Regions from separate parts of the Microbacterium sp. Leaf161 genome, predicted to be linked through region 1. Evidence: predicted binding sites of a transcription regulator. Region 1 holds the regulator's gene; the other holds the start of a gene.
What was found. Region 1 encodes LexA, which represses DNA repair genes until DNA is damaged. Its sites were predicted from a motif close to TCGAACANNTGTTCGA; they were not measured.
Positions count from the first base shown of each region.

Region 1 (15,381 bases):
ACGCCACTGTCTTCGCGGGACGCCCAGGGGCGACGCTTCCGGATTGGTCCCGTATCGCCCATCTGGAACGAGCTTCGCTCGATGGCAAACCAGAGGACTACCTGCACACCGTGACATTGCAGGACTCCCGTTGTCTCGTCGACACGCCCATCCAGGGCGATGAGCTGTGGCCCGCGAAGCGGCGTTGGCGTATCTGGGGTCACTGGCCAGAGCAAGTCGAGTTCTTCGGAGTCACCAGGAGAGAAGTCCTGACCGACGCAGAACAATCGCGAGTGGGCTTGATACCTGCGTTGCCTGGTCATCTCATGAACGAGATATGGGCTGCGGGCTTTCTACTTGGTCTGGACGCAAGTAGGCGTCAGTGGGTGGAGGCTCCGCCCCCTGCGGGCGTTCTAGGCTCAGCCGCGATGGCATCGCTTCGAAGCTGGCTAGAGGTTGGACTTCGCACGTCTCACCTCGACGTAATTGGACCAGCGGAGATGGAGACGCTCATCAACTATTGCGCGCAAGCCGTTCGTAGAGGCGGCACCGCATCGAGATCTGATCCGCGCGCAGATTGATGGAGCACCCATGAAGACACGAACTTTGAGGATTCTTGCCGCGCATCGCTTTGGCGACATCGGTGGGAATGCGGACCTAAATTTGCTCTACGAGGGCATCAAGTCGTCAGGACCCGTGACTATTTTGCCACTCACTGCACGATCACTCTGGCGCGAGCGCGCCGACATAATACATGTCTATTGGCCTGAGTGGTGCATCAACCGCAAGCACGGCTCAATAGTCTCTGCAATCGATGCCGCACGTCTGCTCCTTCAATTACGGCTCGCCCGACGACGGGGCGCACGACTGGTATGGAGCGCAAACAACATCATCTCCCACGAATCTGACCGCTCAGGAGTCGTCGACTTCTTCATGCAGGCTTTCGTTCGACAAACCGATCTGGTGCTCTGCGCGTCCCAAACATCTATGGATGACTTCCAGCGCTACTACCCCACGCTGCGAAATGTGGAACAGCGAGTAATTCCTCTCGGCCACTATCGAGGTGTCTATCGGGACGGTCAGGTTTCCCAGGCCTCGGCTCGGGAAATACTATCGCTCCCGCCAGATAAACGTATCGTGATCGCCCTAGGTATGCTACGACCTTACAAGAACCTGATGCAATTGCTCGAATGCCATGCTCAAGTTACCCGCGACCGCGAGGATGTCTTCCTTTACATAGTTGGAGACGCTCTCGACGAGCGATTCGCGAAGCGGCTCGTCGAGAAGGCGCAGCAGGTTGGCAATGCTCGCGTTGACGTCCAGTATGTGGAGGACGACAACATGCATCTCTATTACCAGGCCGCCGACGCTGCAATCCTTCCCACCTCTCTTTCTGTGAATTCCGGAAGCGCGATGTTGTCCTTGTCATTTGGCGTTCCGGTAATGATTCCGCACCGAGGTACGTTCATCGAAATGCGGGAAACTGTCGGCGCCGACTGGGTCCACACCTTCGACGGTGGCATCCGTGCAAGCGTTCTCGACCGCACATTTGACCTCGCCAAGCCCGCTACGTTACCCGACCTGGACAAACATCACGACTGGAGAAATATCGCGCGAACGACATACGATGCTTTCGTTGAAGCCGCAACAGCCTAGTAATGCACCATCTTGCAAAGGATACATATGAAAAGGCACATCCAATCACCAAGTTCCTGGGATGCCGAACAACTCGCAGATAGCGGATGGCGGATACGCTGCTCCGACAGCGAGATCTCCGCGTTGGACTCACTTCTGGATACATTGCGATCGCGTGGCGTGACGCTGGACTCAGCGACGAAGGAAGATTTCGCAGACGCTACAATGCAGGACTTGGCTCATCGCATTCTCGAACAACTGCGAGACGGCCCCGGAGTTGCTTTGGTCGGTACATGGCCCCTGCAGAAATGGGGCATCGATGACGCCGGGCTCCTATTTTGGGGCCTCGGCGCACTCCTTGGATCTCCGCGAGCGCAAAGCGAAGATGGTGCCCGCTTGTACTCGGTCGGCGAAGAAGTCCCGCGCGGCGCAGACCTTGAGATGGCCTATCACGTCGACGTCGGCCGCCCGCCTAGTCCCCCAGAGGTTATCGGGCTTCTGTGCTGCCGCGCCGCTCGCACCGGCGGCGCTTCGTCCGTTGTCAGTGGGAAACACGTCTACGAATCGCTTGCGTCATCTCGAGCCGACCTAGCGGAGAAACTCCTCGACCCGATTCCATTCCTTCGACCCGACGTCGGAGGTGGATGGCAGGACCGAAAGCACATCGATTTGCGGCCGGTCGTCCAAACTGGAGATGACTTCCGGATCAACTACAGCAGATACTGGATGGACCAAGGCGAACTTGCACACGGCGAACCACACGATGAGATCACTGCTGAGGCTCTAGCCGCTTTCGAAGATCTGCTCAACACCCCCGGCATCGGCGCGAGTCATAGACTCGAAACTGGCGAGATGATTTTCATCAACAACCGGCACGTGCTTCACGCTCGCCAGCGTTACGAGGATAGCGCGTTACCTGATGAGAAGCGCATGCTCTGGCGTGTATGGGTCGATCTCGAGAGTTCGTCCTGAGATACGGCCGCGAGGATCTCGACGAGACGAACTCGGAGCCTTCTGGTTGGCCCGCAAGATCTGGCCTCTGGACGGCGTCGATCTGGATTTCGGGCCGCCGCCCGTCCTGTTTCTAGCCGACATGACGGGCGGTTACCCTGCTCGAGATCAGCGACGTCACATGGACGTAGTTTTATGTCAAACGATGAAACCTGATCCTCGGCACGAGATGAACTACCGCAGGCTGTCGACCCAGTTGCGGAGCAGCTGGATTCCTGCCTCTCCCGACTTCTCCGGGTGGAACTGCGTCGCCGAGAGCGGTCCGTTCTCGACGGCGGCGAGGAACGGGTCTCCGTAGGTCGACCAGGTGAGCACGGGCTGTGGGAACGGCGGGATGACATCGAGCTCCCACGACTGCGCGGCGTACGAGTGCACGAAGTAGAAGCGCTCGTTCTCGATGCCCTTGAACAGCACGGAATCGGCGCCCGGCTCGACGGTGTTCCACCCCATGTGCGGAAGCACGGGCGCGTTGAGTTCGGTGACCGCTCCGGGCCACTCGCCGAGGCCCTCGGCATCATGCCCGCGTTCGACGCCGTGTGCGAAGAGAACCTGCATCCCGACGCAGATGCCGAGGACGGGGCGTCCGCCTGCGAGGCGACGGTCGATGATCTCGTCGCCGCCGTGCGCGTAGAGCGCGTCTCGGACGGCTTGGAACGCGCCGACGCCGGGCACCACGAGACCGTCGGCCTCGAGCGCCTCTTTGCGATCGCGCGTCAGCACGGCGTCCGCACCCGCAGCGACGAGAGCCTTCACCGCCGAGTGGACGTTGCCCGATTCGTAGTCGAAGACGGCGACCCTGGGTGCCGAGCTCACAGCGCACCCTTCGTCGACGGGATGCCGTCGACCAGGGGGTCGAGCGCTTTGGCCTGGCGGAATGCTCGAGCGAACGCCTTGAACTCGGCCTCAGCGATGTGGTGGGGGTCACGGCCACCGAGGACGCGCACGTGCACCGTCAGCCCGGCGTTGAACGTGATCGCCTCGAAGGAGTGGCGCACCAGCGACCCGGTGAAGTGCCCCCCGATGAGGTGGTGCTCGAAACCGGCGGGCTCTCCCGTGTGAACGAGGTACGGGCGCCCCGAGATGTCGACGACGGCCTGGGCGAGCGCCTCGTCGAGCGGGACCAGCGCGTCGCCGTAGCGGGAGATCCCGGACTTGTCGCCGAGCGCCTCGCGGATCGCCTGACCGAGCACGATGGAGATGTCTTCGACGGTGTGGTGGGCGTCGATCTGCGTGTCTCCGGATGCGCGCACGGTGAGATCGGTGAGAGAGTGCTTCGCGAACGCCGTCAGCATGTGGTCGAAGAACGGCACCGACGTGTCGATGCGGCTCGCACCGGTGCCGTCGAGGTTCAGCTCGAGCTCGACGGTGGACTCCGACGTGCTGCGCACACGCGTGGCGGTGCGGGAGGTCTGGGCGGGGGTGCTCATGAAGCCGATCCTATCGAGGCGAGGGCATCGAGGAACGCGGTGGTCTCCGCCTCGGTGCCGGCGGTGACGCGGAGGTGTCCGGGGATCCCGACGTCGCGGATCAGCACTCCCCGGTCGTACAGCTGCTGCCAGACCTTCTGAGGCTCTGCCACGCCCCCGAAGAGGACGAAGTTCGACCACGACTCGTGCGGCGTGTAGCCGAGGGCCTCGAGCGTCGCCGAGATGCGATCCCGCTGCTCGACGATCTCCTCGACCATGCCCAGCATCACGTCGGAGTTGCGCAGTGCGGCCACCGCCGCCGCCTGAGTGAGAGCGCTGAGGTGGTACGGCAGACGCACGAGCCTCAGGGCGTCGATGAAGGCGGGATCGGCGGCGAGGTAGCCCACGCGAGCACCCGCGAACGCGAAGGCCTTGCTCATGGTGCGAGACACGGCGAGCCGAGGGCGTCCTTCGAGCAGTGTCAGGGCGGAGGCCGCCTCGCGCGGCGCGAACTCCTGGTACGCCTCGTCGACGACCACGATCCCGGTCGATGCCTCGTAGACCGCTTCGACCACGTCTAGACCGAGCGGTGTGCCCGTCGGGTTGTTCGGGGAGCACAGGAGGATGACATCGGGGTCGACATCCCTGACCTGGGCTGCCGCCTCTTCGGGCGTGATCGTATAGTCGGGCTGCCTGGCGCCGGCGACCCACCGCGCCCCGGTCCCCTTCGAGATCAGCGGGTACATCGAGTAGGTCGGGCTGAAACTGAACGCCGTACGACCCGGCCCCCCGAATGCCTGCAGGATGTGCTGAAGGACCTCATTCGACCCGTTGCCCGCCCAGATCTGATCCGCCTCGAGACCGTGGCCGAGGTACTCGGCGAACCCCTCGCGCAGCGTGGTGAACTCGCGATCCGGGTAGCGGTTGACGTCTCGGAGCGCGACCGCGATGTCATCGAGGATGTCGCTGGCCACGGCGTCCGGAACCGGATGCGTGTTCTCGTTGACGTTCAGTGCGATCGGGAGAGGCGCTTGAGGCGCTCCGTACGGCGTGAGCCCCCGGAGGTCGTCGCGAAGTGGCAGGTCGTCGAGTGATGCAGTCACCCTTCCCATGGTAGGCCGCGTTCGCCCGATGAACGCCCGTGAGGACCGAGTATGAAGGGGAACTCCCCCGCCTCGCTCCACGAATCGGGGGAAGTCGGGCTCACTCCGAATACTGCGCCGGAATCGCCAGCTCCTGACCGATCTGCAGCTCCCCGCCGCGCAGCAGGTTCAGCCGTGTGATGTCGCCGATCACGTCGCGCGGATCGGCCTCGGGCGCGATGCCCTCTGCGATCGACCAGAGGGTGTCGCCCGGCATCACGGTCACGGTCGCGAACGTCGCCGTCGCCGCCTGCTCGCCCGAGGCCATCGCGCTGCCGCCGCTGATCGCCGCGAAGGCGATTCCGACGGCGAGGGGCACCGCGGCGACGGCGAGCACGACGCGTCGACCACGCGCCGTCAGCCGGAGCCGCGTCGCCGGACGAGCCGGAAGGACTGCTGCACTGCTGAAGGTGATGGTGCTCATGTCGTGCTCCTCTGCATCTACCGCGTGGGCGGTGAAGTTGGCGTAGCGTTCGCATCCACGCCTCGGCCGGGAGCCGGGGATGCGAAGCTACGTACCGAAGTTATCTTCGAATTCGAACATCTGTCAAGCGTTCTTCGAAACAGAAGTGCGAGAATCGGCCGACACGCTCGAACAGATCTTCCACATCGTCGCGTTTCTCGGATACGGTTTCGATAGGAACACCCCATCACGGGCCTCCGACATTCGAACTGAGACGCCGGATCGCACACCTGAGGAGCACCATGAGCGACAACTCCGCCCCCGAGGCCGACGCCCCGCGCACTCGTCGCCGGAAGAGCCTGAGCCCGAAGCAGATGGCGATCCTCGAGGTCATCCAGACGTCGATCAGTCACTACGGCTACCCGCCGAGCATGCGCGAGATCGGCGACGCCGTCGGACTCAAGTCGCTGTCCAGCGTGACTCATCAGCTGGGTCAGCTCGAGCTCAGCGGATATCTGCGCCGCGATCCGGGAAAGACCCGCGCGATGGAGGTGCTCATCGACCTCCCCGGGGCGAGCGGTGAGAACCCTGCCGATGTGGCGACGCCCGTCGGAGACGCCGCACTGGTTCCCCTCGTCGGGCGCATCGCCGCCGGCGTTCCGATCACCGCCGACCAGCAGGTCGAGGAGATCTTCCCGCTCCCCCGTCAGCTCGTCGGCAAGGGCGACCTGTTCATGCTCAAGGTGTCGGGCGAGTCGATGATCGACGCCGCGATCTGCGATGGTGACTGGGTCGTCGTCCGTTCGCAGAACAGCGCAGAGAACGGTGAGATCGTGGCCGCCATGCTCGACGGCGAGGCCACCGTCAAGGTACTCCGGAGACGAGACGGCCACACGTGGCTGCTGCCTCGGAACTCCGCTTTCGAGCCGATCCTCGGCGACGAGGCCGTCGTGCTCGGCAAGATCGTCGCGGTGCTCCGCTCCGTCTGACCCTCTCCGCACACGAGCCTCCGGAATCGTGCATTCTCGGAGACCTCGTCGCCTGGCCCGAAACCCACCCTGTGTGACGCCGTGAGCCGGTGCACCATAGGCTCGAACCATGTCGTCGCCGTTCGGTACCTGGCCCTCTCCGTTCACTCCCGACCGGATCGCCGCGTCGTCTCCGAGGATCGACGGCGCCGCCTTCGTCGGCGATGACATCTGGTGGGGCGAGTCGGTGCCTGCCGAGGGCGGTCGCCTGACGGTACGAAGTTCCAGCGGCGCCGAGATCCTCCCCGCGCCCTGGAGTGCACGGTCGCGCGTGCACGAGTACGGCGGAGGGGCGTGGACGGCGGATGCCGAGGGGACACTGTTCTTCGTCGAGGCCAAGGATCAGCGTGTGCATCGGATGCCCCGCGGTGGCGCCCCGATGCCCCTGACTCCCGCGGGGCCGGCACATGGCGGCCTGCGCCTGCAGAACGGGCGACTGTTCGCGGTGCGGGAGGACCTCTCGGTCGACCCGCACCAGCGCGGCATCGTCGAGATCCCGACAGACGGGTCCGCCTCCGACGATCCGACGCTGCTGAAGGTGCTCGTGGAGGGAGAGTCGTTCTACGCGCATCCTGCGCTGTCTCCCGACGGGACTCGCGCCGCGTGGGTCGAATGGTCGGGCGAACGCATGCCGTGGCAGGACGCGTCGCTGGTGCTCTCCGACGGCACCGGCCGGACGGAGCTGCCCACGCGAGCCGCCCTCCAGCCGGAGTGGACGGACGACGGCGAGATCCTGTACTCGGATGACCCCTCCGGTCGCTGGGCGCTGCACCGACAGCGCGTCGACGGCCGCGAGGCGGTCGGTCCCGCAGAGCGGATCGACGACACGGACGCCGACACGGGATACGGACTCTGGGTGCTCGGCAATCGCTGGTATCGACCGCTCGCCGACGGTCGCATCGTGGCGGTGCGCACGAACGGACGCGACGAGGTGGACGTCATCGAGCGGGACGGCGGTGCCCACCGCATCCCCGTTGCCGCCGACGGCCATGTCAGCATCGACGATGTCGCAGGCACCCGAGTGCTCCTCTCCGGCAACAGCTCGACGACCGCGCCAGGTGTCTGGTGCGTCGACGTCGACTCCGGCGACATAGAGGTGGTCGCGGGAGCGACGCCGGCGGACCCGACGTGGATGCCCGCAGCATCAGAGATCCTGGTCGATGGCGCTCACGGCCCTGTCCATGCTTTCGTCTACGAGCCCGTGAATCCGTCGGTTTCAGCCGCAGACGACGAGCTCCCGCCCTACCTCGTGCTCGTGCACGGCGGCCCGACCGCCCATGTGACGGGCGCCTCGTCCGCGGCCATCGCGTTCTGGACCAGCCGCGGCATCGGCGTGCTCGACGTCAACTACGGCGGATCGACGGGATACGGGCGCGCCTACCGAGAACGACTCGACGGCGGATGGGGCGTGGTCGACGTCGACGATGTGATCGCCGCGGCGCGCGGCCTCGCCGAGGCCGGGCTCGCCGATCCCGACCGCATCGCGATCCGAGGGGGTTCGGCCGGCGGCTGGACGGTGCTCTCGTCGCTGGTGCGGGGCGGCACGTTCGCCGCGGGCATCAGCCGATACGGCGTGGCCGATCTGCGGATGCTGACCGAGCACTCGCACGACTTCGAGGCGCACTACGTCGAGGGCCTGGTGGGACCGCTGCCCGAGGCCGAGGCGCTCTACGTCGATCGTTCTCCCCTGACGCACGCCGATCGGATCGGCGTGCCCGTGCTGCTCATGCAGGGAGCGGAGGACCGTGTCGTGCCGCCGTCGCAGTCCGAAGCGATCCGCGACGCTCTGGCGCAGCGAGGCGTCGAGCACGAGTACGTGCTCTACCCGGGTGAGGGCCACGGCTTCCGTGCGAGCGAGACCATCATCGACGCACTCGAGAGGGAGCTCGGCTTTCTCGGACGCGTGTTCGGCTTCACGCCCGCGCGCTGATCACTCCCCGACGCGGTTGCGCAGGCGCATGGCGCGGTCGGCCTCGCGGGTGTCCTGACGCTCACGCAGCGTCTGACGCTTGTCGTATTCCTTCTTGCCCTTGGCGAGGGCGATCTCGACCTTGGCCCGACCGTCCGAGAAGTACAGCTTCAGCGGGATCAGCGTGTAGCCGCCGGCAGACACCGCATGCTGCAGCTTCGCGATCTCCTCGCGGTGCAGCAGCAGCTTGCGGACGCGCTTGGCGGAGTGGTTGGTCCAGTGCCCCTGCGAGTACTCCGGAATGTGCACGGAATCGAGGAAGACCTCGTTCCCCTTGACGAACGCATACCCGTCGCTGAGGTTCGCGCGTCCCTGACGCAACGACTTGACCTCGGTGCCGGTGAGCACCATCCCCGCCTCGTACGACTTCTCGATGTTGTAGTCGTGACGTGCGCGACGATTGGTCGCGATGACCTTCTCCCCGCGTTCCCTGGGCATGATTCTCTCCTGATCCGTGTCGCGCAGTGTTCCAGAGCCCGAGTCGGGCGCACGACAGCCTGTCAGTCTATACCGGCGAGCCGCTCACGTGCGAAGCCAGCGCCGGATCGCGAAGCCCGCCGAGAGCGCGGCCAGCACGACACCGATCCCGATCAGCACGGGGACGACGACGACGGCATCCTGCATCGACACCCACGTCGTGATGAACGGCACGCGTCCTCGAAGGTAGCCGTCGACACCGAAATGCACCCCGGCGACGACCGCCGCGCTCGCGAGGGCCGAGCCGAGGAACGCGGCGAACACGCCCTCCAGCACGAACGGCGTCTGGATGAAGCGGTTGGATGCACCCACCAGACGCATGATCCCGATCTCCTTGCGCCTGGCGTAGGCGGAGAGTCTGATGGTCGTGCCGATCAGCAGGATGGCGGCGATCAGCATCAGCGTGGCGATCCCCACCGCGATGTATGTCGCGACCGTCAACGCGGAGAAGAGCGGCTCGAGGTACTGCAACTGGTCCTGCACCTGCTCGACGCCGGCGACGCCGTTGAACGCCTCGGAGATCACCTGAGACTGGCCGGGGTCCTTCATGGTGACGAAGAAGACCTCGAACGCCTGCTCCGGGGTGATGACGCTCGCCTGGTCCTCGCCGAGCTGCTCGACGAGCTTGGCGTAGGTGTCCTCCTTGGAGTCGAAGGTGACCTCGCTGATGAGGGGGGCGAGCGCCTCGCCCTCGAGCTGGGCCCGCACGGCGTTCACCTGCTCCTCCGAGGCACCACCGTCGACACAGGTGTCCTGCTCGGAGATGTCGGAGCACATGTACACGGCGACCTGGGCCCGCTCGGTCCAGTACCCGCGCATGGTGCCGATCTGCGCCTGCATGAGGATCGCAGCGCCGACGAACGTCAGCGACACGAAGGTGACGAGAACGACGGAGATGACCATCGAGATGTTCCGTCGGAGGCCGCCGAGGGCCTCGGTGAGGATGAGTCCGATTCTCATGACGTCGGCCCCACTTCTTCGGAACCGTCATCAGACAGGCCGAGGCGATCGGCCACGCCGAGCTCGGCGACGTCGACCTGCGGCATCACGATGGGATGCGTCCGAGGCGCGACAGGGGCCTGGACGGCCACGGGCTGCTCCTCGACGACGGGCGGCTCGATCGGTGCGGCCTGCGCCTCCGGCGTCTCGGATGCGGTCGGTACGGCATCCGCGGATGCTCCCTCGGCCCTGCGCTGAGCGGTGAGCTCCTCAGCGAGCGCAGCGCGGACGAGCGAGAGGTCGGCGGTCTGGCGCTGCACCTCCTGCACCGCGGTGAGGGCGGCTGCCGCTGCCGCACCGCGCACCTCCTCCGGGACGAGGCGCGGGATGTTGGATGTGTCGCCATACCCGCCGTGCACTTCGTCTCGCACCATCTCGCCGTCGCGGAGCTCGATCACTCTGCGCTGCATCTGGTCGACGAAGCCCGCCTCGTGCGTCGCCATGAGCACGGTCGTACCGCCCGCGTTGATCCTCGCGAGAAGCTGCATGATGTCGACCGACGTCGCCGGGTCGAGGTTTCCGGTCGGCTCGTCCGCGAGCAGCACCTGGGGGCGGTTGACGAGCGCTCGAGCGATCGCGACGCGCTGCTGTTCTCCACCGGAGAGCTCGTGCGGCATTCTCTTCTGCTTGCCGTCGAGCCCGACCAGCGCGAGCGCCTCGGGGACGGCCTGCTGGATGAAACCGCGCGACGAGCCCGTCACCTGCAGGGTGAAGGCGACGTTCTGATAGACGGTCTTCGACGGAAGCAGTCGGAAGTCCTGAAACACGGATCCGATGTGGCGGCGGAAGTACGGCACCTTGCGGTTCGCCAGCGAACGCAGGTCGCGTCCGAGCACGGCGACGCGACCGGTGGTCGGCACGTCCTCTCGGAGGATCAGCCGCAGACAGGACGACTTGCCCGACCCTGAAGCGCCCACGAGGAAGACGAACTCGCCTCGCTGCACTTCGAAGTCGACATCGGACAGAGCGGGCCGTGAGGTCCCGCGGTAGCGTTTCGTGACGTTCTCGAACCGAATCATGGCGGTTCGAGCCTAAGCGCGCCCGTTCATCTGTTCGCGAGCGACACCCCGCGGGAGCCCCCTGCGTGTCACACCGCACTGCTATACATGGAGGTGCGATCCACGCCATCAGGGTGGACGATACTCCGAGGGGGAACCATGACGACGCCTGCAGGCTGGTATGACGACGGATCCGGGCGCCAGCGCTGGTGGGACGGCACCCAGTGGACCGAGCACTTCGCTCCGATCGTCGACTCCACGGAGCCCGCAGCGGATGCGTCGACCGCCGGTTCGACCGACGACGAGGCGACGAACTCCGGTTCCGCCCAGAGCGCGCATGACGCCTCCTCCGCAGGCTCCCCGGAGACCGCGGCCGACGCAGAGACCGCCGCGTCGATCGAATCCGTCGCTGCGGTCGAGACCCAGTCGTGGAATGCCCCTGCACCCTCCGACTCCGATGCCGGTGCGCAGGCGCCTGCGGACGAGGTCGCAGCTCCCGAGTCCGAGTCCTCCTGGTCCGCCTCCGAGACTCCCGTTGAAGAACCCGGCAGCGCGCAGGCACCCGACTTCACCGCTCCGGGCGCCGCTGCGCCGGCCGACGGCACCGTGCAGCCGTATGGCGGGGGCGCGCCCTCGTACCCCGGTGCCGCTGCTCCTGCGCAGCCCCAGGAGTACCCCGTCACCGCCGGCTACCCGGGGGCCGCAGCGCCGAGCTACCCCGGCGCCGCACCCTATGCGTCCGCAGGACAGCAGTACGGTGCTCCCACGGGCTACCCGCCCGCGTACGGAGCGACGGCCCCGGCAGCTCCGTCGGGGCCCTCGATCCTCGGCCTCGTCGGGCTCGGGCTCGCAGCGCTCGGCACCATCCTGTCGTGCATCCCCGTGATCTTCTGGCTCGGATGGCTCTTGCTGGGCGTCGGATTCATCGTCTCGCTGATCTCGCTGTTCCTCAAGGGCAAGAAGTGGCCGGGCATCTCCGGCCTCATCCTGTCGGTGATCGGCGCGATCATCGCGGTCGTCATGTTCTTCGTCATCGTCTTCGCGACGGTGTCCGAGGCCGTCCGCGACCTGCCGACGGCCCCGCCGTCGAGCGATTCGGACACGGGCACCGGAACGGAACAGGATCCCGGGACCGACGAAGAGGGCACGGGAGCTCCCGAGGTCGTCGAGGGCGAGATGGGCTCCCCCGTGCCGATCAACCAGATGGCCGCCACGAGCGAGGTCACGATCCACTCGGCCACGTGGGCGACGAGCGACGGCTCGAGCATTCCCTCGACCAACGGCGGTTACGTGATCCTCGACGTCACCTTCACCGGCGTCTCGGGCACGAGCTACCTGAGCGCATTCAACTTCGGCATCGAGACCGCTGAAGGCGTCGAAGGGACCTACGACTACTACGTCGACGGGATCGTGGCTGAAGAACTCGAGCCCGGCGACACGGTCGACGGCAAGATCACCTTCGACGTCGCGCAGAGCGAGTCCTACGACGTGATCTTCACCGACGAGGTCCTGCAGGAGGTCACGCGCATCACCGTCACCCCGTCAGCCGGCTAGAACACAGCGCAAGGCGAACCCGTCCGGCGGTCGCCGGCGGTTCGCGTCGCAGGTGGGCCCGTGCACGATGCTTCGGCATCCGGCACGGGCCCACTTCCGTCCCGGCCCACTTCTGCACGGGCCCATCTCGGCTCCGGCCCGCTTCAGCTCCGGCCATGTCCGCCCGTCGCCACGCGCACTCGTCGGGGTTCGGCCTCCGACATGGACACGAACCGCGAGGGGGGACGACAAAAGCGGGCCGCCTCGAAGAGGCCGCCCGCTGAGAGTGAGCCTTCGCTCAGTCCTCGTCTTTGCGCTTGCGCCAGCGGATGCCGGCCGAGATGAACCCGTCGAGATCGCCGTCGAACACGGCAGCCGGGTTGCCCGACTCGTGTCCGGTGCGGAGGTCCTTCACGAGCTGTTGGCCGTAGAGGAAGTAGGAGCGCATCTGATCGCCCCAGCTCGCCGTGATGTTGCCGGCGAGTTCCTTCTTCTTCGCGGCCTCCTCCTCCTTCTGCAGGAGCAGGAGTCGGGTCTGCAGCACTCGCATGGCCGCGGCGCGGTTCTGGATCTGCGACTTCTCGTTCTGCATCGACACCACGATGCCGGTCGGCAGGTGGGTCAGGCGCACCGCGGAGTCGGTGGTGTTGACCGACTGTCCGCCAGGGCCCGACGAACGGAAGACGTCGACACGGATGTCGTTCTCGGGGATGTCGACCTCGGTCGCCTCCTCCATGAGAGGGATGACCTCGACCGCGGCGAACGACGTCTGACGCTTGTCGGCAGAGCCGAACGGGCTGATGCGCGCGAGGCGGTGCGTTCCGGCCTCGACGGACACCGTGCCGAACGCATAGGGCGCGTCGATCTCGAACGTCGCCGACTTGATGCCGGCCCCCTCGGCGTACGAGGTGTCGAGCACCTTCACGGGGTACTTGTGACGCTCGGCCCAGCGCAGGTACATGCGCATCAGCATCTCGGCGAAGTCGGTGGCATCGTCGCCGCCGGCACCCGAGCGGATCGTGACGATGGCGGAACGCTCGTCGTACTCGCCGTCCATCAGCGTCTGGACCTCGAGCTGGTTGATGATCTCGGTGAGCGCGGTGAGCTCGGCGCGAGCCTCGACGGCGGATTCCTCATCGCCCATCTCGTTCGCGAGCCCGACCAGCACTTCGAGGTCGTCGAGTCGACGACCGATGCCCTCGACCCTGGCGAGCGCCGACTGCCGGTGGCTCAGCGCGCTGGTCACCTTCTGGGCGCGTTCGGGGTCGTCCCAGAGGTCCGGCACGCCGGCTTCCTCGCTGAGGCGCGCGATGTCGGAGCGGAGGGTCTCGACATCGATGACCTCGCGGATGTCACCGTAGGTGAGTCGCAGGGCCTGGATGTCGGCGGAGAGATCGAGTTCGAGCATGTCGCGTCCAGCCTAACGTGCCGCCTGCGCGGGCGGGGACGGCGTTCGAACGGGAGTAGCGTGAAACGGGTGAGCAGCGCATCCACGGTCCTGAGGCGGTTCGGGCCGATGGTGTACCTCCCGACCGTCCTCTTCTCGCTCGGCGAAGGCGCGGTGATCCCGCTCATCCCGGTGATCGCGGCGCGGATGGGCGCCGACATCGCGTTCGCCGCGCTCGTGGCCTCCGCTCTCGTGGTCGGCCAGCTCTGCGGAAACCTCCCCGCCGGCTGGGCAGTGGGCCGCATCGGCGAACGCTTCACGATGGTGATCGCGGGCGTGATCGCGATCAGTGCCGGCGTGGGCATGGTCTTCGCCCCCACGCTCGGCGTGCTCGCGGCGTCCGTCTTCCTCCTGGGCTTCTGCGCGGCCGCCTTCGGTCTGGCACGTCATGCCTTCATGACGACGAGGGTGCCGATCGCCTTCCGCGCGCGGGCCCTCTCGCTGCTCGGCGGCAGCTTCCGCCTCGGGATCTTCATCGGACCGTTCGTCGCTGCGGGTCTGCTGCAGCTGTTCGGTTCGGAGACGGCAGCGATCTGGTTCTTCCTGGGCTGCCTCGTCGTGATGGTGCTGCTCGTGCTGTTCGGCCCGGATCCTGAGAAGACGATCGCGCCGACGACTGCGGTGCGCACCGCTGCGCTTGCGGATGATTCGGGCGAGCCTGTCACAGGTTCGATTCCCACGGCAGCGCGCGCGGGCATCTTCCGCACCATGTGGCAGCAGCGCAGCGTACTCGGCCGACTGGGACTCGCCGCCGCGTCGCTGTCGGCCGTACGGTCTGCACGGCAGGTCGTGCTGCCGCTGTGGGGGTTGTCGCTCGGCCTCGACGCCTCGACGATCGCGCTGGTGGTCGGAATCTCGGGTGCGATCGACTTCGCGCTGTTCTATGCGAGCGGCCAGGTGATGGACCGTTTCGGACGGCTCTGGGCGGCGATGCCGGCGATGGTGCTGATGGGAGCGGGATTCCTCGCGCTCTCCTTCACACATGATCTGGATGCGGCCGTGCTGTGGTTCGGCATGTTCGCCGCCGTGCTCGGGGTCGGCAACGGGCTCTCGAGCGGCATTCTGCTGACGCTGGGCGCCGACGTCGCCCCGAAGAGCGAGCCTGCCGCGTTCCTCGGCTCGTGGCGCACGCTGACGGATGCCGGAGGAGCCGTCGCTCCCCTGCTGGTCTCGGCGATCGTCGCGATCGCGTCCCTGCCGATCGCGGCGGCGGCCATGGGCGTGATCGGTCTGGTCGGCGCGGGCGGGTTCATCCGCTGGATCCCCCGGTTCGTGCCCCGCACGAGAGAGGAGCCTTCATGACCGGTGGCCTCGGCGCCGATGTGCGTCTCCTGGTTCTGGGCGCCGCGGTGTC
Region 1 is NZ_LMOW01000001.1:40,364-55,744, forward strand. Features, by position in the region: gene ASF87_RS17405 (glycosyltransferase) at 571-1,635, shown strand; gene ASF87_RS00205 (TauD/TfdA family dioxygenase) at 1,663-2,586, shown strand; gene hisH (imidazole glycerol phosphate synthase subunit HisH) at 2,800-3,438, opposite strand; gene hisB (imidazoleglycerol-phosphate dehydratase HisB) at 3,435-4,052, opposite strand; gene ASF87_RS00220 (histidinol-phosphate transaminase) at 4,049-5,143, opposite strand; gene ASF87_RS00225 (LysM peptidoglycan-binding domain-containing protein) at 5,235-5,597, opposite strand; gene lexA (transcriptional repressor LexA) at 5,879-6,565, shown strand; gene ASF87_RS00235 (S9 family peptidase) at 6,675-8,534, shown strand; gene smpB (SsrA-binding protein SmpB) at 8,535-9,011, opposite strand; gene ftsX (permease-like cell division protein FtsX) at 9,096-10,010, opposite strand; gene ftsE (cell division ATP-binding protein FtsE) at 10,007-11,068, opposite strand; gene ASF87_RS17860 (DUF2510 domain-containing protein) at 11,207-12,601, shown strand; gene prfB (peptide chain release factor 2) at 12,879-13,988, opposite strand; gene ASF87_RS00265 (MFS transporter) at 14,097-15,329, shown strand; gene ASF87_RS00270 (NUDIX hydrolase) at 15,326-15,381, shown strand, end outside.

Region 2 (15,381 bases), 870 kb from region 1:
GATCTGGGGCTCCCCCTCGGCGTTCACCGCTGCGGCGGAGGTGTGGCTGCGCGACCGTGGCCTCGACAGCATCACGATCGTGACCCCATCGGGATTCGACGCCCGCAACACGGCCACGCCTGAGTCGCTCGTCGCACTGGCCGAACTGGCGATGCAGAACCCCGTGTTCGCCGGCATCGTCGGCACTCCGTCTGTCGATCTTCCGGGCGCCGGCACAGTGGTGAACACGAACGGGATGCTGGCGGATCCTGGCGTGGTCGGAGTCAAGACCGGCACGCTCGGCGACAGTTGGAACCTGTTGACCGCGAAGGTCATCACGCTCGACGACACGACCGTGCACCTCTATGCGTCGGTTCTCGGGCAGGCCGACGATGAGCAGCGCCTCGCCCAGACCCGTTCGCTGTTCTCGCAGGTCGAGACGGCATTGGAGCAGCAGGCTCCCGCTGTCGCGGCCGGCACCGTCGTCGGCACGGTCACGACGCCGTGGGGCGCGACCGCTGATGTGGTGACGGATGCCGATGCCGACATCGTGCTGTGGAACGGCGCGATGGCCGAGGCCTCGACCGACTTCTCCCTCGGCGACAACCGCGAGTCGGGCGACGAGGTCGGCACCTTGACGAGCTCAGGACCGTTGAACACGGTGACGACGTCGTTGTCGCTCGCCGATGACGTCGATGCCCCGAGCCCGTGGTGGCGCCTGACCCATCCGCTCGAACTCCTCGGCATCACCGAAGCGCAGCGCTGACGACATCAGAATGCCCCGCCCCCGGATGAACGGGAGTCGGGGCATTCTGCTTCTCGGCCGTCGTGCGGATCAGCCCTTCTGGCCCCCGTCGTCCGAGCGTTCGACGACGGACTGTGCCGCAGCGGCTTCGGCGGCAGGAACCTGCGCCCCCACCGAGACCCCGACCTGTGCCGCCGCAGCAGCTTCTTCGGCGTCGCCGCTGACGACGACAGGGGTCGAGCCCGTGAGCGCGTCCTCTGCGTCGATGTCGGTGGCCGCCTGCTCGAACTGCGACTGGTAGAGACGCCAGTACGCACCCTGCGCCGTGATGAGCTCGTCGTGCGTGCCCTTCTCGACGATGTCACCGTGTTCCATCACGAGGATGAGGTCGGCGTCGCGGATCGTCGACAGTCGGTGAGCGATCACGAACGAGGTGCGTCCCTGTCGCAGCGCCGCCATCGCGTGCTGGAGCAGAACCTCGGTGCGGGTGTCGACCGCCGACGTGGCCTCGTCGAGGATCAGGATCGACGGCTGAGCGACGAACGCTCGCGCGATCGTGATCAGCTGGCGCTCACCCGCCGAGACGTTCGATGCGTCCTCGTCGAGCACCGTGTCGTAGCCCTCGGGGAGGGAGCGCACGAAGCGATCGACATACGTCGCCTTCGCCGCCTCGAGAACCTCGTCGTCGGTCGCCGTGGAGCGTCCGTATCTGATGTTCTCGCGGATGCTGCCGGCGAACAGCCACGGATCCTGCAGCACCATGCCGGTGCGTGAGCGCAGCTGCTCACGCGTGACCTCGGAGATGTCCTGACCGTCGAGCAGGATCCGCCCACCGTTCAGTTCGTAGAACCGCATGATCAGGTTGACGAGCGTCGTCTTGCCCGCTCCGGTCGGACCGACGATCGCGACCGTCTGACCGGGCTCGACCCGGAAAGAGAGGTCTCTGATGAGCGGACGCTCGGGCGTGTACGAGAACGCGACGTTCTCGAACTCCACGACGCCCTTGCCGTCGGCGAGCTTCGGAGCATCTGCGGCGTCGGCCTCCTGCTCTTCGGTGTCGAGCAGCTCGAACACCCGCTCGGCGGACGCCGTTCCCGACTGCACGACCGCGGCCATTCCACCGAGCTCCGACAGCGGCTGCGTGAACTGCTGCGAGTACTGGATGAACGCCTGCACGTCGCCGAGACGCAGCTGCCCGCTCGCGACCATGAGACCGCCGAGCACGGCGATGCCCACGTAGGTGAGACTGCCGACGAAGGTCATCGCCGGCATGATGATGCCGGAGAGGAACTGCGCCTTGAAGCTCGCCTGGAACAGCTCCTCGTTCTCGGCCTTGAACTTCTCGAGTGCATCCTGCTCGCGACCGAAGACCTTGACCAGCGCGTGGCCGGAGAAAGCCTCTTCGACGCGGGCGTTCAGGCGACCGACCTTGCGCCACTGGGTGCCGAAGGCCTTCTGTGACCGAGGGCCGATGACCCCGAAGATCACACCCATGAGCGGGAGCGCGATCAGCGCGACGAGAGCGAGCTGCCACGAGATCGAGAACATCAGCACGAGCACGCCGACGACCGTGAGCACGGCCGTGATCGCACCGGACAGCGACTGCTGCATCGTCTGCGTGATGTTATCGATGTCGTTGGTCACACGGGAGATCAGGTCTCCGCGCTGCACCTTGTCGAAGTACGACAGGGGCAGGCGGTTGATCTTCGCCTCGACCGCTTCGCGAAGGCGCCACATGGTGCGGACCATGATGACGTTGATCACGTAGCCCTGCAGCCAGCTGAGGAAGGCGGCGGTGATGTAGATCGCCAGCACGGCGATGATGATCCACCGCAGCGCGTCGAAGTCGACACCGTCACCGACCCTGAAGCTGCCGAGAGCCTCGACCTGGTTGGCGAAGTCGTCCTGCCCGCCCTGGCGGAGCGCGGCGACGACATCGTCCTGCGGGGTGCCGGCGGGGAACCCGGGGAAGTCCCCGTTCGCCTGCGCGAGCTGCACCGAGATGAAGCCCTTGTAGATGAGGTTCGTGGCCTCGCCGAGCACCTTCGGCGCGGCGACCGTCAGCACGACGCCGACGGCGCCGGCGATCGACACGAGGATGAACCACACGGCCGAGGGCTTGAGCAACCCGATCATCCGGCTGAAGCTCTGGCCGAAGTTGTCGGCCTTGCCGGGTGCGACGCTGTCCCAGCCGCCGCCGTCCTGGCGCGCCTTCTCGGCGAGCTCGGCTTCGTACTTCTCTTCTTCGGTCAGTTCGGGTGCGACCGCGGCGGTCGCGGCCGTGGCCTTGGCTGCGCGACCGCGACGGGTCTGAGGTGTGTTCTGCTCGCTCATGCGTCCACCCCCAGCTGCGATTCGACGATCTCTCGGTACGTGGTGCTCGTCTCGAGGAGCTCCTCGTGCGTGCCGACGCCGACCATGGTGCCCCCTTCGAGCACGACGATGCGGTTCGCATCGGTGATGGACGAGACGCGCTGCGCGACCACGATCTTGGTCACGTGCGGCAGCTCACGCCATAGGGCCTGCCTCAATCGCGCGTCGGTGGTGAGGTCGAGAGCCGAGAACGAGTCGTCGAACACCAGGATCTGCGGCTGACGCACGATCGCGCGGGCGATCGCCAGACGCTGACGCTGTCCGCCCGAGACGTTCGTGCCGCCCTGTGTGATGCGCGATTCGAGGCCCTGCGGCATCTCCTCGACGAAGTCGCGGCCCTGTGCGATCTCGAGGGCATGCCAGAGCTCTTCGTCGGTCGCGTCCTCTCTGCCGTAGCGGAGGTTCGACGCCACCGTGCCGGTGAAGAGGAACGGGCGCTGCGGAACGAGACCGATCGTCGCCCACAGCGATTCGACATCCGCCTCGCGGACATCCGTGCCGCCGACGAACACGGCTCCGCCCGAGACGTCGAAGAGTCGCGGGATCAACGACACGAGTGTCGTCTTGCCCGCACCGGTCGACCCCACGATCGCGACGGTCTCGCCGGGCTCTGCAGCGAAGCTGATGCCCTTGAGCACGGGAGAGTCGGCCCCGGGGTAGGTGAACTCGACGTCGTCGAAGGCGACCGAGCCGGGCGTCGGGAACTCGGTGACGCCGTTCGCCGGGCGCTCCATGCTCGACTGCGTGTCGAGGACCTCGCCGATGCGCTCGGCCGAGACCGCGGCGCGCGGGATCATGATCGCCATGAAGCTGGCCATGATGACGCCGCCCATGATCTGACCGATGTACTGCATGAACGCGAAGATCGTGCCGACCTGCACCGTGCCGCTGTTGACCTCGATGCCGCCGAACCACACGACTGCCACGATCGTGACGTTGAGGATCAGCATGAACAGCGGGAACAGCAGCACGAACAGCGAGCCGACCTTGCGGCCGACCACCATGATGTCGGTGTTGGCTCCGCGGAAGCGCTCTTCTTCGATGTTCTCCCGGACGAAGGCCCGCACGACGCGCACGCCGGTGAGCTGCTCGCGCAGCACGCGGTTCACGGTGTCGAGCTTGCCCTGGTAGCTGCGGAACAGCGGCACCATGCGGCTGACGACGAGCCCGGCGACGATCAGCAGCAGCGGCACGGACACGGCGATGAGCCAGCTCAGACCGATGTTCGTCTGCACGGCGAAGATGATGCCGCCGATCGCGAGCAGCGGCGCGGTGACGAGCATGGTGGCGCCCATCATCGCGAGCATCTGCACCTGCTGCACGTCGTTCGTGTTGCGCGTGATGAGGGAGCCGGCACCGAACTGCGACACCTCGCGCTCGGAGAATCCGCTGACCTTGGCGAAGACGTCGGCGCGGATGTCGCGCCCCGCGCCCATGGACGCGCGGGCGGCGAAGTAGGTGGCGATGACCGAGGCGATGATCTGCCCGAGCGAGACGGCGAGCATGAAGAGCCCGGTGCGCCAGATGTAATCGGTGTCCGACTGGGCGACGCCCTTGTTGATGATGTCTTCGTTCAGGCGCGGGAGGTAGAGGGTGGCGAGCGCGCTGGCGAACTGGAACACCAGGACGGCCGCGAGCAGCCATTTATAGCGGGCGAGATAACGGAGGAGGATTTTTCCCAGCACAGGCGGACTTTCTAGGAAGGATGAATCGGCGGATCTCCCGACGGGCGGACGCAGGCCGACGATCGCGCACAAGCAAGAGTGGCATGAACTTCGGACATTCGTATCCCCCGATGGGCGGACCTTCGCTGACAGCGAACCATTTAGCCCGCGGCCAGCGGTTTATGCACCGCGGCGAACAACCGCAGATATATCGAAATACCTCAGAAGAGCGAGCGTTCGGGCACGAAATCCCGAGCCTCAGCACCGGCATCCGACGGGAGCTCGGCGATGGTCGCCGGGTTCCACTTCGGATTGCGGTCCTTGTCGACGACCTGCGCACGGATGCCCTCGACGAGATCGGGATGCCGCGTCACGAACCACATCACACGGCGGTACTCGCCCTCGAGAGCGGCGCGCAGGTTCGGGAGTCGACGTGCCTCCCTGACGGCGTCGAGGGTGACGGCGAGTCCGGTCGGCGCCAGGCTCTCGAGCAGGTCCGCGGTCGTCGCGGCATCCGCAGCCTCCTCGGCGCGGAGCCGCGACACGATCTCCGCGATCGTGTCGGACGAGAACGCGCGGTCGATCCAATCGCGTGACGCCGGGAGCGCAGACGGCTCAGGAGTCTCGTCGAACAGCAGCACGATCTCGGCCGGCCCGGTCGGGTCGGCACGATAGGCCAGCGCCTCGCGCAGCGCATCGAGCCGATCGGACGGCACGAAGTGGTCGGCGAAGCCGAGCAGCACCGCATCCGCTCCGTTCATCGTCGAGCCCGTGAGTCCGAAGTACTCCCCGAATCGCCCTGGCATCCGCCCCAGCAGCCACGTGCCGCCGACGTCAGGGGTGAATCCGATGCGCGTCTCGGGCATCGCCAGCTGGGAACGCTCGGTGACGATGCGGATGGCCGCGTGACCCGAGAGGCCGACGCCGCCGCCCATCGTGATGCCGTCGGCGATGGAGACGATGGGCTTCGGGTACTCGGCGATCATCGCGTTCAACGCGTACTCGGCGCGGAAGAACTCGGCGGTCTCTTCAGTGCGTCCGGCCACGATCTGCCCATGCAGTGCGCGAACGTCTCCCCCGGCGCACATGCCTCGCTCGCCCGCGCCGTCGATGACGACGATCTGCACATCGGTGTCGTCGCGCCAACGCTCGAGGGCCTCGGTCAGCTGCTGGATCATCCCGGGGTCGAGCGCGTTGATCGCTTCCGGCCGGTTCAGGGTCAGCCTGCCGAGGGCCCCTTCGGTGCGGACGAGGACCCGGGAAGCAGCGCTGGATTCGGTCACGGGTGCCAGGCTACCCGGTTGACGGACCCTTGCATCCGGCCGCGTTCGTAGGGTAAATGCACGATCCTGCGGCTTTTCCGGCAGGATAGACAGAACTGCCCACTGCAACGAGAGGTCGCAGATGCCCGACGGACAGGTGCTCGAGTTCACGCACGTCACGAAGCGCTTCAACGACGTGACGGCGGTGTCCGACTTCTCCGCGCGAGTCGAGCCCGGTGTCGTGACCGCTTTCCTCGGCCCGAACGGCGCCGGCAAGACCACCACCCTGCGCATCCTCCTCGGCCAGGTGCGCGCCACGAGCGGCACCGCCACGATCGGCGGAGTCTCGCATGCAGAGCTGCGTCACCCGCTGCGCACGATCGGTTCCGTCCTGGAGGAGACCGCGTATCGCCCTCGCCGCTCGGCCTCACGCCAGCTGACGATCGCTGCCAAAGCCAACGGCATCCCGCTCTCGCGTGTCGACGAGGTCCTCTCGCTGGTCGGTCTCGAGCACGAGGCCGAAGGTCGCATCGGCAGCTTCTCGCTCGGAATGCGTCAGCGGCTGAGCGTGGCACACGCGCTGCTCGGCGACCCCGGCGCTCTGGTCTTCGACGAGCCGGCCAACGGCCTCGACCCGGAGGGCATCCGCTGGATCCGCCTCCTTCTGCGTCGCCTCGCCGACGAGGGCCGCACGGTTCTCGTCTCCTCGCACGTGCTGAGCGAGATCGAACAGGTCGCAGACCACGTGCTCGTGCTCTCGAAGGGCCAGCTCGTTCTCTCGAGCGGCATCGAGACGCTCGCCGACCCTTCTGCCGGTTCGGTCGTGGTTGACGCGGCGGATCGTGCCGCACTGAAGTCCGCGCTCTCGGCGGCGGGCCTCGAGGTCGAGGTGCTCCGATCGGGTCTCACGGTTCGCGGCAGCAACGCGGGAGCCGTCGGCGCCATCGCGGCATCGGCCGGCATCGCCCTCGCCACCCTGGTGCAGCGCGGCCCCACTCTCGAGGACGTCTTCATCGAGCTCGTCCGCGGCGGCAGGCTCGCGCCGCAGGCCATCACCGCCGCCCCGGTCGATTCCGCAGCGCCGGTCGCGGATGCCGGAGCGCCTGCCGTCGATTCCGCGCCGCCATCCGAGTCGTCGGACGTGGCCGACTCCGACCACGCCGATTCCGAGACCCTGCAGGCTCAGGATGTCGCGGGGTCCGATGTGTCCGAGTCCGATGCAGCTGCGACCGATGCGGATGCGTCGGTTCTCTCCGAATCCGATGCGGACGTGGCCGACGCCGCCCGCGCGGAGGCCGACGCGGCGGATGCCGAGGCCGACGACGCGGCGGATGCGGCGGATGCGGCTCGTGACATCGAGTACGCCGCGGCAGAGCTCCGCTATGCGGCCGATGCCTCGGATGCGAACGACGCGGAAGATGCGGCCGACGTCGCGTCGGAGGCCGCGCATGCGGGCCGCGAGGACGCCCACGGCGATGATGACCCGGCAGGCGGATCGACCGAGCCGCAGACGCCCGCGGACACCGAAGCTGCGAACGCCCAGCCGTCGTTCGACGACATCCTCTTCGGCACCGCCCCGGCCGACGCGCCGGACGCTCATGCCGCCGACGACACCGACGCCCGCGTCAGCGACGACACCGACGGTCACGTCCCTGACGCGACAGACCCGACTGCGAACGAAGACGGCACCGGCGAGCACTCCGGAGTCGAGTTCTTCGCCGAGGCACACGATTCCGACGAATCCGACAAATTCGACGAATCGTCGGCTGAAGCTTCTGATGACGCGTCGGCTGAAGCGTCTGGCGACGACGACCCTCGTTCGGCTGCCGTCACCTCCATGCTCGCCGCAGCTGCGCGCGCCTACTACGAGGACGAGCCCAAGGACTACCCGCTCGGAGAAGTCGACGCATCAGCAGAGGCGGAGACAGAGGCGGATGCCGCTCCCGAGGCGGACGACGGTCGCGATGGCGAGCACTACGAGCAGCACGAGGGCGAGCACCACGAGCACCACGAGGGCCAGCACCACGAGCACCACGAGGGCCAGCACCACGAGCACCACGAGGGTCAGCACCACGAGCACCACGAGGGCCAGCACGACCGGTCCTGAGGTCACCCCTCGAGGGCACCGACGCGAACGCCCTCCGCGCCGTGAGGCTGCGGAGGGCGTTCGCTCGTTCTCGGATCGCTCAGGCGGGCCGTGGGCGGATCACCGGACGGCGACTCCCCTTCGACACCGGCGTGGGCGATGTGGCCACGATCTCCTCGACGTCTGCCGGTTCATCCGACACATCGAGTCGGAGCGCCTGGGTCAGAGCGAGGCCGTGCCTCGTCGTGAGGATCAGTCGTCGATACTGCTCGTCACCGGAGAGGTCGATGACCACGCTGGGACGCCGGCGGCGGATGAGGACGAAATCGACGCTGCCCGCAGCCTTCCACGTTCCGGCGGCGAGCACACCGGGGATGTGCGTCCCCGGATTCGGCACGCCACGCAACCAGGTCCATGCGTCGTCGATCAGCTGGACCTTGGTGATGGTGTCGCGCACGAGCCTCACGTTGTCACGGTGGAAGCTCGCCGCACGCTCGATCGGCGAGAGCACGATCTCGAGTTGCGTCTGGTCCAGCAGCAACGTCACCATGCGTCCAGTCTGCCAGCGGCACCCTTCCAGATGTCTGTGTCTTGTTCACAGGAAGGCAACGATCCGTTGTCGGTTCCCACGATTCCACCTTCTTCCATTCCGATGTTCTGCTCGACCTTCGAACAAATCTACTAGAGTCGGAGCATGACATCCGCCACCGATCCCGACCGCGAGCAGCGCGCAGAGCTGCTCGACTCGTGGGTCGAGAAGCGGCGACAGATCGCAAGCCTCGAAGCCGAGGCGTCCGATCTCCTTGCCGAGCGGATGCGCCTGAGCCGGTCTGACTCCGACGAGAACCCGTTCCACCGCGACGCCATCCACAGGTCGATGATCGCGGAGTACTCCGCGGCGGGCCGATTGGCTCAGGGCAGCGTCGAGTACGCCTTCAGCGACGCCGGCTTCCTCGACGCCAGCCACCCCGGTGTGCGTTCGGCTTTCAGAGCCGGCAGCATCACGGCGGCGCATGTCCGCGAGATCGTGCGGGCGGCGGGAGTGGTCCGTGAGGCCGTCAACAACGGGCGAGCGGAGGCCGATGTGCTGCCGCTGTACGACACGGTCGCGGTCATCGTGGCCGAACGGGAGACCCCTGCCCGAACACGAGCGCACCTGCGCGAGCTGGCCGCCGTCCTGGCAGGCTCCACGGTCGCCGAGCGCCATGCGCGCTCGAAGTCGGAGCGCACCGTCACCGTACGCCCGGCAGGAGACGGTCTGTGCGTGCTGACAGCCGTGCTCCCCGAGCATCTCGCGACGGCGATCCTCGACCGACTAACGCGACTCGCGCACGTCGTCGTCGCCGGGCGGAACGACCGCGAGCCGACGCTCGCTCCGGTGGACGATGGCGAGAATCCGATCTATCCCGAAGACATCGCGCAAGACGACCCGTCGCGAGACGACTACGCGATCTTCGGCGACGGGACCTTCACGACCGATCCGACCGGCCCCACCGTCGAGCACATCCCGTCCGACACCCGCACGATCGATCAGGTGCGGGCAGATCTGCTGATCGACCTCCTGCTCGCCTCCGATCCGAGCGCCGCCAACGGGTCAGGACTCGACAGCATCCTGGGGCGCATCCACGTCACAGTCGCCGCCTCCACACTCGCGGGCTGCGACGATCGCCCCGCACAGCTCGACGGACACGGGCCGCTGCACCCCGACATCGCACGCGATCTCGCGGGCCGCAACGGCGGATGGACCCGGCTGTTCCTCGATCCGACCGGGCTGGTCGTCGAGACCGACACCTACCGGCCGACAGAACCCATGCGACGGTTTCTCCGAGCGCGAGATCAGCACTGCCGGTTCCCCGGCTGCAGGATGCCGGTGCATCGGTGCCAGATCGACCACACCTTCGATCATGCGAAGGGCGGACGGACCGAGATCCACAACCTCGCCCATCTGTGCGCGCGTCACCACTCCCTCAAGCATCCAGACGTCGCTGACGACACTCGCTGGACGGCGCAGCAGCTTCCCGACGGCACGATCGACTGGTTCAGCCCGCTCGGCCGCACCTATCGGGACTCACCGTCACGACGAGTCATGTTCGTCTGAGGCGGGATCGTGCAGCTTACGCGTGTGCGCGGGCAGCAGCGTCGGCCGCGATCGGGAGCGCTGCTTCGATGCGCTGAAGCTCTTCCTCGCCGTGCGCGGCTGTCAGGAACCAGGCCTCGAACACGCTCGGAGGCAGCGCGACGCCATGCTCGCGCATCGCGTGGAAGAACGGCGCGTACCGGAACGACTCCTGGGCCTGGGCCTCGGCATAGTCGCGAGGCGCTGAAGCACGGAACGAGGCGCTGAAGAGGTTTCCCGCATGCGCGACGGCGTGGGTGACACCTGCGTCCGCGAGAGCGGCGTCCAGAGCGCCAGAGACCCTGGCTGCGGCGGCATCGACGGTCGCATAGACCTCGGGGGTCGCGAGCCTCAGAGTCGCCAGGCCGGCAGCGACCGACAGCGGGTTGCCCGAGAGCGTGCCCGCCTGGTAGACCGGGCCGAGAGGTGCCAGCAGGTCCATGACCTCAGCGCGTCCACCGAGAGCGGCCAGGGGCATTCCTCCGCCGACAACCTTGCCGAACGTGAAGATGTCGGGCAGGTAGTCCTCGCCGGCCGCGGCCTGGAGCCCCCAGAAGCCTGCGGGGTGCACGCGGAAGCCCGTCAGCACCTCATCGAGGATCAACAGCGCGCCATGAGCGTGTGCGGTCTCGGCCAGCAGCCGGTTGAACCCTGGCAGCGGCGGAACCACACCCATGTTCGCGGCTGCGGCCTCGACGATCACCGCGGCGATACGCGGACCGTGCTCGGCGAAGACGGCCTCGAGCGCGCCCGGGTCGTTGTAGTCGATCACGAGGGTCTGTGCGGCGATCGGCGCGGGCACCCCCGCGGACCCGGGCAGAGCGAGAGTCGCGACGCCGGACCCGGCCGCGGCGAGGAGACCGTCGGAGTGACCGTGGTAGTGGCCGGCGAACTTGACCAGCAGGTCGCGCCCGGTGGCGCCGCGGGCAAGGCGGATCGCGGTCATCGTCGCTTCTGTGCCGGTCGAGACGAGCCGCACTCGCTCGATGGGCCGGGTCTCCCCGAACCGCACACGATCCGCGATCAGCTGAGCGAGTTCGACCTCGCCCTCGGTCGGGGCGCCGAACGAAAGTCCTCGAGTCGCCGCCTCCTGCACGGCGGCGACGACCTCAGGCTGCGCATGGCCGAGCAGGGCCGGACCCCACGACGCGACGAGGTCGACGTACTCGTTGCCTGCGGCATCGGTCACCGTCGCACCCGCGGCCGACGCGAGGAAGCGCGGCGTGCCCCCGACCGAACCGTATGCGCGCACGGGTGAGTTCACACCACCGGGGATCACCGTGCGGGCAGCGGAGAACAGGTCATCATTGCGGTCGGTCACAGCACACTCCTCAGCGATGCACGGAGCTCTCCCGGCATCCCCTCCAGGCTAGTCCGCAGAGCTGAGGGAGGGACTCAGACGACCTCGTCGAGTCGACGGAGCGCGATCAGGGGCGTAGCCAGCGAGCGGCTTCTGTCGCCCAGTACGTCAGGACGACATCTGCGCCAGCGCGGCGGATCGACAGCAGCGACTCGAGGATCGACGCGCGGCGATCGATCCAGCCGTTCGCGGCAGCGGCCTCGATCATCGCGTACTCGCCGGACACCTGATATGCCCACACCGGAATGTGCACGGTGTCTCGCACCTCACGCAGCACGTCGAGGAAGGCCATGGCGGGCTTCACCATGACGATGTCCGCACCCTCCTCCTCGTCGACGACAGCCTCTCGCACGCCCTCGCGGCGGTTGCCCGGGTCGAGCTGGTACGTGCGACGGTCGCCCTTCAGCTGCGAATCCACGGCCTCACGGAACGGACCGTAGAACGCGCTCGCATACTTCGCGGCGTAGGCGAGAAGCAGGGTGTCGGTGAAGCCCTCGGAATCGAGCGCCTCGCGGATGACGGCGACCTGGCCGTCCATCATTCCCGAGAGGCCGAGCAGCTGAGAGCCAGCCCGAGCCTGAGCCAGGGCCATCGACGCGTAGCGCTCAAGCGTCGCGTCGTTGTCGACGGTGCCGTCAGCCGCGAGCACGCCGCAGTGCCCGTGGTCGGTGAACTCGTCGAGGCACAGGTCGGTCTGCACCACGAGGGCGTCCCCGACCTCGGCCGCGAGCACCTCGGTGGCGACGTTCAGGATGCCCTGGGGATCGTCGGCACCCGAGCCCTGCGCGTCTCTGACTGCGGGGACTCCGAACAGCATCACACCGCCGACACCCGCCTCGGCGGCCTCGGTGGCGGCGGCACGCAGAGAATCGAGCGAATGCTGCGCGACTCCGGGCATCGACCCGATGGGGGCGGCCTCGGTGAGTCCCTCACGGACGAACAGCGGGAGCACCAGCTGCCGCGGCTCGAGGGAGGTCTCACGCACCAGACCCCTGACGGCAGGGGACTGCCGCAGGCGGCGCAGTCGGACGTCGGGGAAGCTCACGGCGCCAGCTCGTCCGCCGCGTGCGGGAGGGTGTAGCTCGACACGGCATCGATGAGCGCGTCGACCGTCTGACGATCGGCGACGACCGTGATCGGAAGACCTGCCTTGTCGGCATCCTTCGCCGTCCGCGGACCGATCGCAGCCAGCAGCGTCTCATCCGGGATCAGCGGGAACTGCTCGCGCACCTGCTCGGCGACCGAACCGCTCGTGATCAGGATCGCGTTGATGCGTCCGTTCTCGACGTCGCGCTTGATGCGGTCTGTGACCGGCACGCCGACGGTCCGGTAGGCGACGACGCTGTCGACGTCGTGACCGGCCTCCTGCAGAAGGACGCTGAGCACGGGCTTCGCGATCTCGCTGCGCAGAGCCAGGATGCGACGCGGCTCGGCCTCGAGGGCGATGAGCTGCTCGGCCATGCCCGCAGCCGAATTGTCTTCATCCGGCACCATCGCGACTTCGTACCCGACGGCCTGCAGAGCGGCTGCGGTCGTCTCTCCGACTGCCGCGATCTTCGTACGGCGCGGCACCACGGCGCGGTGCGCGAACATCACGTCGACGGTCGTCGCACTGGTCACCGTCAACCAGTCGTACTCTCCGGCAGCCAGCCGGGTGAGCGCCACGTCGAGCGCGGCCTGATCTGTGGTGGCCGCGAAGTTGATCAGCGGCGCGACGACGGGCACCGCTCCCCGGGAACGGAGACTGGCGGCGACGCCGTCGCCCCACGGGCCTCCACGGGGTACGAGGATGCGCCAGCCGTCCAGCGGTCGGTCCTGCTTCGAATTGGTCATGATGAGGAATGCTCTCGGGAGACGAGGTCGGCCGCCCCTTGCTCGAGCAGCCGATGGGCGACAGACAACCCGAACTCGCGTGCTGTGCGCATCGGGTCTGCACCACCGGCAGCATCCGCTCCATTGCCGCTGCCGTTCCGACGAATATACTCCCCGTTCAGAGTCTCCGTGACGTCGAGGCCGATCCGGCGACCGCCGTCGGTCGAGTAGACGACCGTCCTGACGCGGATCTCATCGCCGTCCACGACCGCATGAGCGGCCATCGGCGCCTGGCATCCGGAGTCGAGTCCTTCCAGAATCCCCCGCTCGACCGTGATGGCCAGCCGGGTGTCGTGGTCGTCGAGTTCGGCGAGCGCGGCGAGGAGCTCAGCCGGAGCGTCGGACCGGGTCTCGACCGCGAGCGAACCCTGACCCGGTGCGGTCGGCCATTCGGACAGCCCCAGCTCCTCACGGCGAAGCGGCGAGTCGGTGCCGAGGCGCGAAAGGCCGGCGGCAGCGAGGATGACGGCGTCCAGCTCACCCGACGCGACCCGCTGAAGACGCGAGTCGACGTTGCCGCGGATGTCGACGACCTCCGCGTGCGGAGCCCTGCGGCGCACCTGCGCGATGCGGCGAGGTGACCCCGTGCCGACCTTGCTGCCGGTGCGCAGCTCGTGCAGCGGCGTGCCCCCGCGCGTGATCGCGACATCGCGCGCGTCCTCGCGCACCGGAGTGGCGGCGATGACAAGCCCCTCGGGGATCGCCGTGGGAAGGTCTTTGAGCGAATGCACGAGGATGTCGCACTCCCCCGCGAGCAGCGCCTCACGCAGACGCGTGGCGAAGATGCCCTGGCCGCCGATCTCCGACAGCGACGCACGATTCGTGTCGCCCTCGCTGGTGATCGGCACGAGTTCGACGGGGCGCCCCGAGATCTTCTCGAGGGCGGCGGCGACATGACCCGACTGCGCCTGCGCGAGCGCGCTGCGGCGAGTGCCCAGTCGGATCGGGACGGCTGTGTGACTCTGAGTGCTCATCGTCGACCTACTGCAGCACGTCCGCGATCTCGTCGAACCGGAGGCGACGGCCCGTGTAGAACGGGATCTCCTCCTTCACGTAGAGACGCGCGTCGGTGTAGCGCAGGTCACGCATGAGGTCGACCAGCTCGGTGACCTCGTCGGCTTCGAGCGGCAGGATCCACTCGTAGTCACCCAGAGCGAATGCGGCGACCGTGTTGGCGATGACTCCCTTGAAGGCGGCACCCTTGCGACCGTGATCGGCGAGCATCTTGCGACGCTCCTCCTCCGGTGCGAGATACCACTCGGGTGTGCGGACGAACGGGTAGAGGCACAGCCAGTCCTTTGGCTCGACACCGCGGAGGAACCCGGGCACGTGCGCACGGTTGAACTCGGCATCCCGATGCACGCCCATGACGTTCCACACAGGCAGCAGAGTGCGCAGCAGCTCAGTGCGACGCAGGCGCCGCAGGGCCTTCTGCAGATCTTCCGCAGTGTCTCCGTGCAGCCACACCAGCAGGTCGGCGTCGGCCTTCAGGCCCGAGACGTCGTAGAAGCCGCGGACCGTGACTCCGGAATCCTCGATGTAGGAGACGATCGTCTCGAGTTCCGTGGAGTCGGACTCGGTGACCGCGACATCGGGGTTTCGTCGCCAGACGGCCCAGAGGGTGAAGCCGGACGGGTTCTCTTCGCGTGCATCGGACATGGATCCAGTCTGCCCCCTTTGTGAATCACTCGCGAACGCGAGTCAGGATGCGAGGATGCGCCTGCGGTCAGCGAGAAAGCGCGCGGGCGATCGCCCAGACGGCTCCGCCCACGATCACGGCGACTCCCACCGCTCCGGCGATGGCCGCGGCAGGGTTGCGGTCGGCGAAGACCCGTGCCTTCGCCGCAGCGCGCTTCGATGCCTTGTCGATCCGCCGGGGGAAGTTGCCCTTGACCTCGATCGCCGCGAGCGCGGCCTTGAGCTC
Region 2 is NZ_LMOW01000001.1:912,774-928,154, forward strand. Features, by position in the region: gene ASF87_RS04525 (D-alanyl-D-alanine carboxypeptidase family protein) at 1-745, shown strand, start outside; gene ASF87_RS04530 (ABC transporter ATP-binding protein) at 815-3,058, opposite strand; gene ASF87_RS04535 (ABC transporter ATP-binding protein) at 3,055-4,782, opposite strand; gene ASF87_RS04540 (enoyl-CoA hydratase/isomerase family protein) at 4,983-6,044, opposite strand; gene ASF87_RS17875 (ATP-binding cassette domain-containing protein) at 6,166-8,130, shown strand; gene ASF87_RS04550 (hypothetical protein) at 8,210-8,659, opposite strand; gene ASF87_RS04555 (HNH endonuclease signature motif containing protein) at 8,804-10,207, shown strand; gene ASF87_RS04560 (glutamate-1-semialdehyde 2,1-aminomutase) at 10,224-11,546, opposite strand; gene hemB (porphobilinogen synthase) at 11,653-12,630, opposite strand; gene ASF87_RS04570 (uroporphyrinogen-III synthase) at 12,627-13,418, opposite strand; gene hemC (hydroxymethylbilane synthase) at 13,415-14,431, opposite strand; gene hemQ (hydrogen peroxide-dependent heme synthase) at 14,439-15,116, opposite strand; gene ASF87_RS04585 (hypothetical protein) at 15,184-15,381, opposite strand, start outside.
Region 2: the regulator LexA is predicted to act here: its motif matches at 8,778-8,793, upstream of ASF87_RS04555 (HNH endonuclease signature motif containing protein).